Regions from separate parts of the Pseudactinotalea sp. genome, predicted to be linked through region 1. Evidence: predicted binding sites of a transcription regulator. Region 1 holds the regulator's gene; each other region holds the start of a gene.

Region 1 (3,275 bases):
AAGTCCGGCAGCAAGGACGGCGACGCGGGCGGAGCGCTCGCGCAGGCACGGTCGGCCGCGCTCGTGCTGTTCGAGATCACCGATCGACTGCTCTCGGACCGGCTGCGCAACCGGGAGGACGTCGTCTGGTGCAGCCGCGGTATCGGACCCGGCGAGGCGATCAAGATCAACGTCGCGCCGCTCGACGTGGCGGGTCCGATCGCCGGGCAGCTCCTCGCGGGCCGCGGCGCTGTGCTGACCTCCGCGACGCTCACCCTCGGCGGCACGTTCGACGCGACCGCGGGCTCGATGGGGATGGGCGGCGCGGACTACACGTCTCTCGAGGTGGCGTCGCCGTTCGACTATGGCCGGCAGGGCATCGTCTACGTGGCCAAGCACCTGCCGAAGCCGGGGCGCGAAGGCACCGATCCGCGCGTGCTCGAGGAGATCGCCGAGCTCATCGAGTCGGCGGGCGGGCGCACGCTGGGACTGTTCTCCTCGCGCCGCGGCGCCACCGCCGCCGCCGAGGCGATGCGGGAGCGGCTCCGCACACCGGTACTCGTGCAGGGCGAGGACTCCATCCCCTCGCTGGTGCGCGACTTCGCGGCCGATCCCGCGACCAGCCTGTTCGGCACGCTGTCGCTGTGGCAGGGCGTGGACGTTCCCGGTGACGCGTGCCAGCTTGTGCTGATCGATCGGATCCCGTTCCCACGCCCCGACGATCCGGTGATGGCCGCACGCACCGAGGTCGTGGCCAAGCGTGGCGGCAACGGCTTCATGGCGGTCTCCGCCACGCATGCAGCTCTGCTGCTCGCTCAGGGCGCCGGGCGCCTCATCCGCGGCGTGAGCGACCGGGGCGTGGTCGCGATCCTCGATCCACGCGTGGCGACAGCCCGGTACGGCACCTTCCTGTCTCGGTCGCTACCGCCGCTCTGGCCCACCACGGACCCGGCGATCGTCCGGGCAGCGTTGCGTCGGCTGCGGGACGAGCAGTGAGCGGCCCTCTCAGCCTCAGAGGGCTCGCAGCACGCTGACAACGCGGCCGAGGATCTCGGCGTCGGTACCGTCGATAGGCGAGAAAGCGGGGTTCGCGGGAAGCAGCCAGACCTTTCCGCTGTCGCGCTTGAGCGTCTTGACCGTGGCCTCGCCATCGATGATCGCGGCGACGATCTCGCCGTTCTCGGCGACCTGCTGCCGCCGCACCACCACCCAGTCGCCATCGCAGATCGCAGCCTCGATCATCGACTCTCCCACGACCTTGAGCAGGAACAGGTCACCGTCGCCCACGAGCTGACGGGGGAGAGGGAAGACGTCCTCGACCGCCTGCTCGGCCAGCAGCGGGCCGCCCGCAGCGATCCGACCGACCACCGGCACGTACGAGGGCGTGGCGCCGGTCGTCTCGCCGTCGTGCAACGTGAGGTGGCGGCCGCCCTCGGAGCTGGCGATGGCGACATCGTCATCGGGAGCGACGATCTCGATCGCGCGCGTGGAGATCGGGTCGCGCCGCAGGAAGCCCTTCTCCTCGAGGGTCTGCAGCTGGTACTTGACCGACGACGGACTCGCCAGACCGACAGCATCGCCGATCTCGCGCATCGTGGGCGGGTAGCCGCGGGTGGCGAGGCTGCTCCGGATCGCCTCCATGATCCGCTGCTGACGCTCGGTGAGTCGGGTGTTCCGGCCGTCGGGGTCGAACGGGTTCATCGCTTGGCTCCCTGGTTCCTGTCTGAGTGATCGTCGCTCGAGCCCGAATCGTTGGAAAATCAACGGATTCTTACCGCTGCCGGGCCAATGTCGGAGGTCCGTGATGGTGTGTGCTGCGTGAGAACAAGCGTACGAGCACACAGCGACCGTGACAAACATCCGTTCGACGGGCGTGTCGCGCCTGTCGGGGTGGACGCCGTTGGAACGTGCGTGCTATCTTCGTACAGACGTCCGACGAACGCACGTACGACGCACGGTTGTTCGACCACCCCGACCAACAGCATTCTTCCGACCCGCGTCCCCCACGAGGAGCCCACGATGAGCGTCTTGGCCCACCCCGGTCCGATCTCCTTCCCGAGCCCCCGGCGTCGCCACCTGGCGCTGGTGCCGGCGCTCCCGGACGCCACGCCCGAGCCCGAGCGGCTCGCCGATGTGGTCCCGCTGCCGGCCGCGCGCCCTGTCGCCCCTCGTCCGGCGAACCCGCGTCCAGCGAGTCGGAGCGCTGCCGCCGCGCCAGCACCACTACGACTGACGACGCGCGGCCGCGCGGTGCTCGCCGGGCTGGCGATCGCCGCCGCGGCGAGCGCGGGCTCTGTCGTCGGCGCGGTCGCCGGCCAACATGAGTCGACCGGTGCCGTGGACGTCGTCACCGTCTCCAGCGGGGACAGTCTGTGGAGCATCGCGGCGTCGGTCGCCACTCCGGGGGAGGATGTGCGCGACCTGATGAGTGAGATCGCGGAGCTGAACGGCTTGACCGGGACCACGATCGTGGCCGGCCAGCAGCTCACGGTTCCCAGCGGCGACTGACTGGCGCGCCCACTCTCCGGCGAGGGGCGGCGGGTGCCGCGGTGGTGTGCTCTCGCGCGTGGCTTTGCGCTCGACACGTGGGATCTGGCCGACTAGATTGCTACATCTAGTAGTTACAGCGGTGTGATCCGACACATGTAGCGTCCAACGCGAGGGAGTGGCAGCATGTACTGTCCGTTCTGCCGTCATCCCGATTCCCGGGTGGTCGAGACGAGGGCTGCCGAGGATGGGTCGTCGATCCGCCGCAGGCGGCAGTGCCCCGAGTGCGGTCGCCGCTTCACCACTCTTGAGACCACCAGCCTCGTGGTGGTGAAGCGCTCCGGGGCGGCGGAGCCCTTCAGTCGCGACAAGATCGCGGCCGGCGTGCGGAAAGCTTGTCAGGGTCGTCCGGTCTCCGACGACCAGATCGCGCTGCTGGCCCAGCAGGTCGAAGAGGCGGTCCGCAGCACGGGTGCGGCTGAGGTTGACGCGCACGAGGTGGGTCTGGCCATTCTCGGCCCGCTGCAGGACCTCGACGAGATCGCCTATCTCCGCTATGCGAGCGTCTACCGCAGCTTCACCTCGCTCGAAGACTTCGAGGCCGCGATCACCTCGCTCCGCCACCATCGATCGACGAGCGGCGAGGTTGAGCAGTAGGGCATGCTTGAGGCCCATGAGACCACCGTCGGTGGCGCCGGAGGGGAAGCCGGCGCTACCGACGGTTCTGAAGGATCCTGCTTATTCTGGCTTGAATGAAGGTATCATCTTCATATGACCGAGATGAAGCAGGCAGCGGCGCTGATCGGGGA
Region 2 (3,275 bases), on a different contig from region 1:
CGCCGAGAGGTCGGTGAGCGACGCGACCTGGTCGATGACCACACGAAGGCGCGCGCCGTCGTCGGCCGCTTCTCGCCAGTCGGCGAGGAAGGGCGGCTCGAGCGCGAGCTCGGCACGCTCCCCGATCGCCTCGACCAGCTCGGCGAGCACCACGCGCTGGCGGTGATAGACCGGCTCGTCCTCGCGGGGCGCCATCACGTAGGCGGCCGCGATCCCCTTGAGGATCGCGATCTCGGCGAGGATGGCGTCGGGGATCACCACGGAGGCGTCGAACCGGACGAGCCGTCCCTGGCCATACGCGGCGCGCGTGGCGTCAGCAGCGGCGTCGCAGAATCGACCGATCAGCTGACTGGTCATGTCCTTGAGCCGTGCGAGCGCGAGCCGGCCGCCGTCGTAGCCGGGAACCCAGTAGGACAGACCGAGGAGGCGGTCGAGCGCGTCACCGAGGTCGTCATCGGTGACGTCCGGGTCGTACCAGTCGCGCACCTGAGTGACGACCTTCTCGTGCGCGACGTCGCTCCGCAGCGCCCACGGATCCACCTTGCCGAGCACGATCGCGTCCTCGACGTCGTGGACCGAGTAGGAGACGTCGTCGGCGAGGTCCATCACCTGCGCCTCAAGACAGCGCACCCCCATCGGCGCCCCCTCGCGCAACCACGCGAACGTGGCCGCGTCCTCCCGATACACGCCGAACTTGGAGGTCACCAGGCCATCGGTCCCGACCGGCCCCTCGCCCGTGAACCAGGGGTACTTGGTCGTCGCGTCCAGCGAGGCCCGCGTGAGATTGAGGCCGCACGGCACGCCCTCAGCCGTGAGCGTCTTGGGTTCGAGCCTGGTGAGGATCCGCAGCGTCTGCGCGTTGCCCTCGAACCCTCCGATCGTCATCGCGACCAGGTCGAGCGCGTTCTCACCGTTGTGGCCGAACGGAGGGTGGCCCAGATCGTGGGACAGGCAGGCGGTGTCCACCACGTCCGGGTCACAGCCCAAGGACTTCCCCAGCTCGCGGCCGACCTGCGCGACCTCGAGGGAGTGGGTGAGACGGGTGCGCACGAAGTCGTCGCTGCCGGGGCCGAGGACCTGCGTCTTGGCACCGAGGCGTCGCAGCGCCGAGGAATGCACCACCCGCGCGCGGTCGCGTTCGAACGGCGTGCGCCCTGCCCGCTTCGGGGCCTCCAGATACCACCGCTCCGCATCGGCGTCGGCATAGCCGGGCTCCGGCATCTCGACGCTCGCTGACATGAGGCGAGCCTATGACCTGTCCGACCCGACCGGTTCGCCGGCGATGTCAGGGGCCTGCCATACGGTGCGAGGAGGAGGCGTACGAGTAACTCCGGACGCCGTGTTTTCGTTGAGATTCTGCGGTGAATGTCTTGTGTAGTGAACATCTGTACGATAGATTTGGCGCATGGACGCGACCCGTGCAGCAGCCGTCGACGAGGGCCACCTCGTGGGACTGCTGCGGCGCGCGCAGGAGGCTCTGGCCGAGGCCGCGGCACACGCCTCGGGGATGGCCGACCTCGAGATCGAACCGATGCTGGAGGCGTCCGAGCTGGTCGGCAGCATCCACCGGCTGAGTGAGGCCGTGGTGGTGCGCACGGTCGATGCGGTGCAGACCCAGGAACGATGCGCGGCAGCCGAATCCTCCCTCGCCGCACGATGCGGATTCCGCGATGGTGCCGGGCTGCTGATCGCGCTGACCGGCGTGAGCCGCCCGACGCTGAAGCGGTGGCAGCGGCTGGCGCAGGCCACGAGCCCACGGGGTGTCGGGTCCACGGGCGTCCTTCCACCGCTGCTACCGCACCTGGCGGAGGCGTTGGGGGCCGGTCTGGTCAGCGTCGATCAGGCCGGTGTGATCCGGCAGCATCTGCTGGAGGCCTCCGCCCGTGCCCGCCCGGAGCATCTCGACGTGGCCGAACGGGCACTCGTGGCCGCGGCGGTCGGCCTGGTCGACGAGCAGGAGTGCGGCGACCCCTCCGGCGAGTCCCTCACCTCGCACCTGGCCGCACTGGGCGACTCCGTGTCGTTGACACCGTTGTCGCCGCCGCAACTCGGAACGCTGGCACGCGCGTGGCAGGCAGCGATCGATCCGGATGGTCCTGAGCCCACCTATGACGAGCAGCGTCGGCAGCGTTCGTTCACGCTGGGTCGACGGTCCGACGGGATGTGGGTCGGGAAGCTGCTGCTGCCGCCCGAACAGGGCGAGACGCTCCGCCTCGCGCTGGACGCCCACAACGCGCCCCGCGCCAAGGCCCGATTCCGCGACGACCTGTTCCCCACGCACGCGCAGGACCCGGATAGCGTCGCGAGCGAGGCACCCCTCGCCGATGGCCCGCTCGGCGGCCGTGTCGATGGCCCGGTCAGCGAGGGTGTCGACAGCGAGCGTCACGACGGGTTCCGCACCGACTCCGGGTCCGCGCGGTTGCCCCGGCGCGGGCAGGTCGACGACCGGACCACGGCGCAGCGGCAGGCCGACACGCTGCTCGGCCTCCTCACCTCGGCGATGGCGCTGGGTGACGCCCCGACCGTCGGAGGTAGCCCAGCCGGGCTCGTCGTCACGATCAGCGAGTCCGAGCTCGCCGAGCACGCCCAGACCGGCGGCGGCACGGCGCGGCTGGATCAATCGGGCGAGATCGTCCCGGCCCACGTCGCCGCGAAGATCATCTGCGACGGGTACCTGCAAGGCTGCGTCCTCAACGAGGACGGCCTCCCGCTCAAGCTCGGCAGATCCCGACGCCTGCACACCACGCACCAGCGCCGCGCGATCCTGACCGCGTATCCGGGCGGATGCCTCAACCAGTATTGCGACGCACCTCCCGGGTTCACCGAGATCCACCATCCCGTGTGGTGGTCGAACGGCGGCGAGACCGACGTCACCAACGGCATCCCCGTGTGTCAGCACTGCCACACCGAGATCCACGCCGGCCGGTTGCGCTGTGTCCAGGACAGTGCCGGGCGCTGGCATCTCGAGCCGACGCTCGCACACCGCAGATGGAGGTTCGGAGGCGCGCTGGCGCGCGCGTCCTGACGGAACCGAGCTACCGGACCGCGCCCGTGATTTGGCGCCGATCCGGCAGGCAGGAAGAATGCACCGGTGACGACGACTTACCCCCTCGACGCGGGCGCAGCCTTGACCACGACCACGTTGGTACACCCCGCCTCGACCGCTCGCGAGTGGTGGCGCAGCGCGGTGATCTACCAGGTCTACCCGCGCAGCTTCGCGGACGCCGACGGCGATGGTCTGGGCGACCTGCCTGGCATCACGTCGCGACTGGGAC
Region 3 (3,275 bases), on a different contig from region 1:
ATGCGGCCGTAGTCACCGATCGCCTCGGTGAGGAACTCCCGCTCGTCGTTGCCGTCAGCGTCGGTGGAGATGAAGCGCGGGATCACCTGCATGTAGGTGCCCGAGACGTTCCAGCGCGGCTTGATCGACGCGAGCCCGAACTGCCACTCGGTGAGGTTCTTGCCGTGCACGCCCGCGCGGTAGGCGGCGCCGCTCGCGCCCCACTGACCGTTGGGGAACACGCGGGTCGCGTAGATGCCCGCAGGGCCGCCGGTCGCGTACACGATGTTGGTGCAGCGGAACAGCAGGTAGGGGCTCTGGTCCGAACCCGGCTTCACATCCGTACGGAACACGAGGAGACCAGCGATCCCCCCGCCGTCGGGCTCTCGAATGAGATCCACCACCCGGCACTCGTCATAGACCGGTGTGCCGTTGCGCGCGACCTTCTTCTCCAGCTGCGCGACCATCGAGCGCGAGGTGTACGGCCCCACCGAGGTGGCCCGGCGGCGCGGATCGTGGTCGGTCTTGTAGCCGATGAACTCGCCGTACCGGTTCTGCGGGAACGGCACCCCGAGGTCACACAGACGCAGGAATCCCCGCGCGGAGAGCGCGGCCTCGGCGAGCGCGTTGTCGCCGTCCATCGCCCCGCCCGAGAACAGCGTGTGTGCCATCTCGTGGACCGAGTCGTCGTCGCCGCCGGAGAGGGTGAGCTTGTAGTACGTCTGCTTGTCGCTGCCGGCGTTGCGCGAGGAGCCCGCGTTGATCTTGTCGGCGACCATGACCACGTCGGTCTGCCCGAACTCCCACAGTCGGTCCGCGGCGCAGTAGCCGGCCGATCCGGTGCCGACCACCACGGTGTTCGCCGCGACCACCGGGATCGCGTGCCCGGCGATGGTGACGGTGGGCGCCTCCGACGGATCGCCGAGCACCACCTTGTCCGTCTGCTCCAGGTGCGCGGGCTCGAGCCCGGGGTTGGTCTCGTCGTCGAGGGGCGTGGTCACGGTGCGCTCCTACAGGGTCGGGATCTGCATGCCGCCGCCGACGGTGATCACGTCACCGGTCGAGTACGGCATCTTCTTGGCGGCGAGCTGGACGACGGCGCCCGCCACGTCGGCGGGTGTACCCCACCTGGGCATGGGGGCAAGGCCGTTGGCGAACTGCGCGTCGTACTTGGCCTGCACGCCGGCGGTCATGTCGGTGGCGATCACGCCGGGGCGCACCTCGTAGACGAGGATCCCCTCGGGGGCGAGGCGCACGGCCCAGAGCTGGGTCGCCATGCCGACGCCGGCCTTCGAGATGCAGTACTCGCCCCGGTTGGTGCTGACGGCTGTCGCCGAGACCGAGGACACGTTGATGATGGTGCCGACAGGCTGCGCAGGGAGGCCTTCGATCGATCCGCGCTGGGCGATCATCGCGTTGGCGACCCGCTGCGTGAGGAAGTACGGGCCGCGCAGGTTGATGTCCAGCACCCGGTCGAAGCTCTCCGCCTCGGCCTCGAGGATGTCCGCGCGCACACTGGGGGCGACGCCGGCGTTGTTCACCAGCAGGTCGATGCGGCCCCACTGCTCGAGCGCCGCGTCGACGTAGCGGGCGTGGTCCTCGAGCTCGGCCACCGAGCCGCGGACGTAGATCACCTCGCCCTTCTCGCGCAGGCCGGCGATGAGCGCGGTGGGCTCCTCGCGGGTGGCGAGGATCGCCACGGCGTATCCCTCCTCGAGCAGCGCCTCGGTGATGCCGAGGCCGATCCCGCGGTTTCCACCGGTGACAAGCGCGACAGGACGATCGCTGGGCACGGACAACTCCCTCGACTCGGGGGCGAACCACACAGACGGCGGCACGGCGGACTGGGCTCCATCCTGCCTCATCCAGACGCGATCGGCAAGCGCTTTCCGTAGCCATCGATGTCGGCGGTCGGCGCTAGACATGGTCGAAAGAACTCCCGATCAGATCTAGCATGTCTGTTCTAGGTTGATGTAGTGTTGGTGCATGGAGGCGGCGACGGCGAACGAGGGCTTGGTAGGCCTGCTGCGGCAGGTGCACCGAGCCTTCGTCGAGGCTGCCGAGGCGTTGCCGTCGCTGACGCAGCTGCCGGCGTCGGAGCTCCTCGAGGCCGCTGAGCTGGCCGCCGGGATCGCCCGGCTGTCGGATGCCGCGATGGCCCGCACCGTGGACGCGGTGGAGGACCAGTGCCGCCGCGCCGACCCTGAGGACTCCCTCGCGGCACGGCACGGTCTGCGCGATGGGGCGGCGCTGCTGATGACCCTGACCGGAGCCAGCCGACGCACGCTGACCCGGTGGCGGCAGGCCGGCGCGGCCACACTGCCGCGCGGTGTCGGTTCGACCGGCGTCCTCCCGCCGCTGCTGCCGCATGCCGCCCAAGCGCTCGCCGAGGGCTCCGTCGGCCTGGACCAGGTCCTGGTGATCCGCCAGCACCTGCTCGACGCATCCGCGCGAGCACACCCTGACGATCTCGATGCCGCCGAGCGGGCGCTCGTCGCATCGGCCAGCGGGCACGCGCACACCGACGAACACGGCGAGTGCGCCGGCGGCGAACCCTGCACGGGTGGACTCCCCCTGACGCCGGAGCTGCTGGGCGTGCAGGCACGCGTCTGGCGCGACGCCATCGACCCCGATGGTCCGGAGCCGTCATACGAGGCGCAGCGCGCCGCGCGCTCCTTCACGCTCGGCCGTCGCGCCGATGGCATGTGGGCGGGCACGCTCCTGCTACCGCCCGAGCAGGGCGAAGCACTGCGGCTGGCACTCGACGCGCACAACGCCCCCCGCACCCGCAGCAGGTACGAGGACGACGAGCCCAGCGGCTGCGACGACCACGCCAACGCCGCACCCGGCGCCGGACTCGCCCGGCGCGGCCACCTCGACGAACGCAGCACCGCGCAGCGCCAGGCCGACACCCTGGTCGGGCTCATCACTCGCGCCATGGAGCTCGCCGACGCGCCCCGGATCGGCGGTGACGCCGCCACCGTGATGGTCACGATCAGCGAAGCAGAGCTGGCCGAGCACACCCGGACCGGCGCCGGCGTCGCCCATCTGGCCAGCTCCGGCGAACCCGTGCCGGCGCACGTGGCGGCTCGAATCATGTGCGACGGGTACCTGCAAGCCTGCGTCATCGGTGAGGACGGTCTGCCGCTGAAGCTCGGTCGCACGAGGCGCGCGCATACGAAGCACCAACGCAAGGCGATCTTGACCGCATACCCCGGGGGCTGCCAGAACCCGGGCTGTGACGCACCGCCCGGGTTCACCGAGATCCACCACGCTATCTGGTGGTCCCACGGTGG

The links. The regulator LexA, encoded in region 1, represses DNA repair genes until DNA is damaged. The targets are predictions, from matches to a motif close to TCGAACANNTGTTCGA.
Region 2: ACOJSN_RS15110 (DUF222 domain-containing protein) is a predicted target of LexA. The motif match lies at 1,378-1,393, and genes of this name have one in related genera.
Region 3: ACOJSN_RS10095 (DUF222 domain-containing protein) is a predicted target of LexA. The motif match lies at 1,930-1,945, and genes of this name have one in related genera.

The regions. Positions count from the first base shown of each region.
Region 1 is NZ_JBMDXJ010000406.1:652-3,926, forward strand. Features, by position in the region: partial or broken gene ACOJSN_RS18445 (ATP-dependent DNA helicase) at 1-975, shown strand, start outside; gene lexA (transcriptional repressor LexA) at 991-1,680, opposite strand; gene ACOJSN_RS18455 (LysM peptidoglycan-binding domain-containing protein) at 1,999-2,487, shown strand; gene nrdR (transcriptional regulator NrdR) at 2,653-3,123, shown strand; gene ACOJSN_RS18465 (SatD family protein) at 3,238-3,275, shown strand, end outside.
Region 2 is NZ_JBMDXJ010000334.1:5,054-8,328, reverse strand. Features, by position in the region: gene ACOJSN_RS15115 (deoxyguanosinetriphosphate triphosphohydrolase) at 1-1,239, opposite strand, end outside; gene ACOJSN_RS15110 (DUF222 domain-containing protein) at 1,406-3,025, shown strand; gene ACOJSN_RS15105 (glycoside hydrolase family 13 protein) at 3,092-3,275, shown strand, end outside.
Region 3 is NZ_JBMDXJ010000233.1:33,448-36,722, reverse strand. Features, by position in the region: partial or broken gene ACOJSN_RS10105 (FAD-binding protein) at 1-980, opposite strand, end outside; gene ACOJSN_RS10100 (3-ketoacyl-ACP reductase) at 990-1,772, opposite strand; gene ACOJSN_RS10095 (DUF222 domain-containing protein) at 1,966-3,275, shown strand, end outside.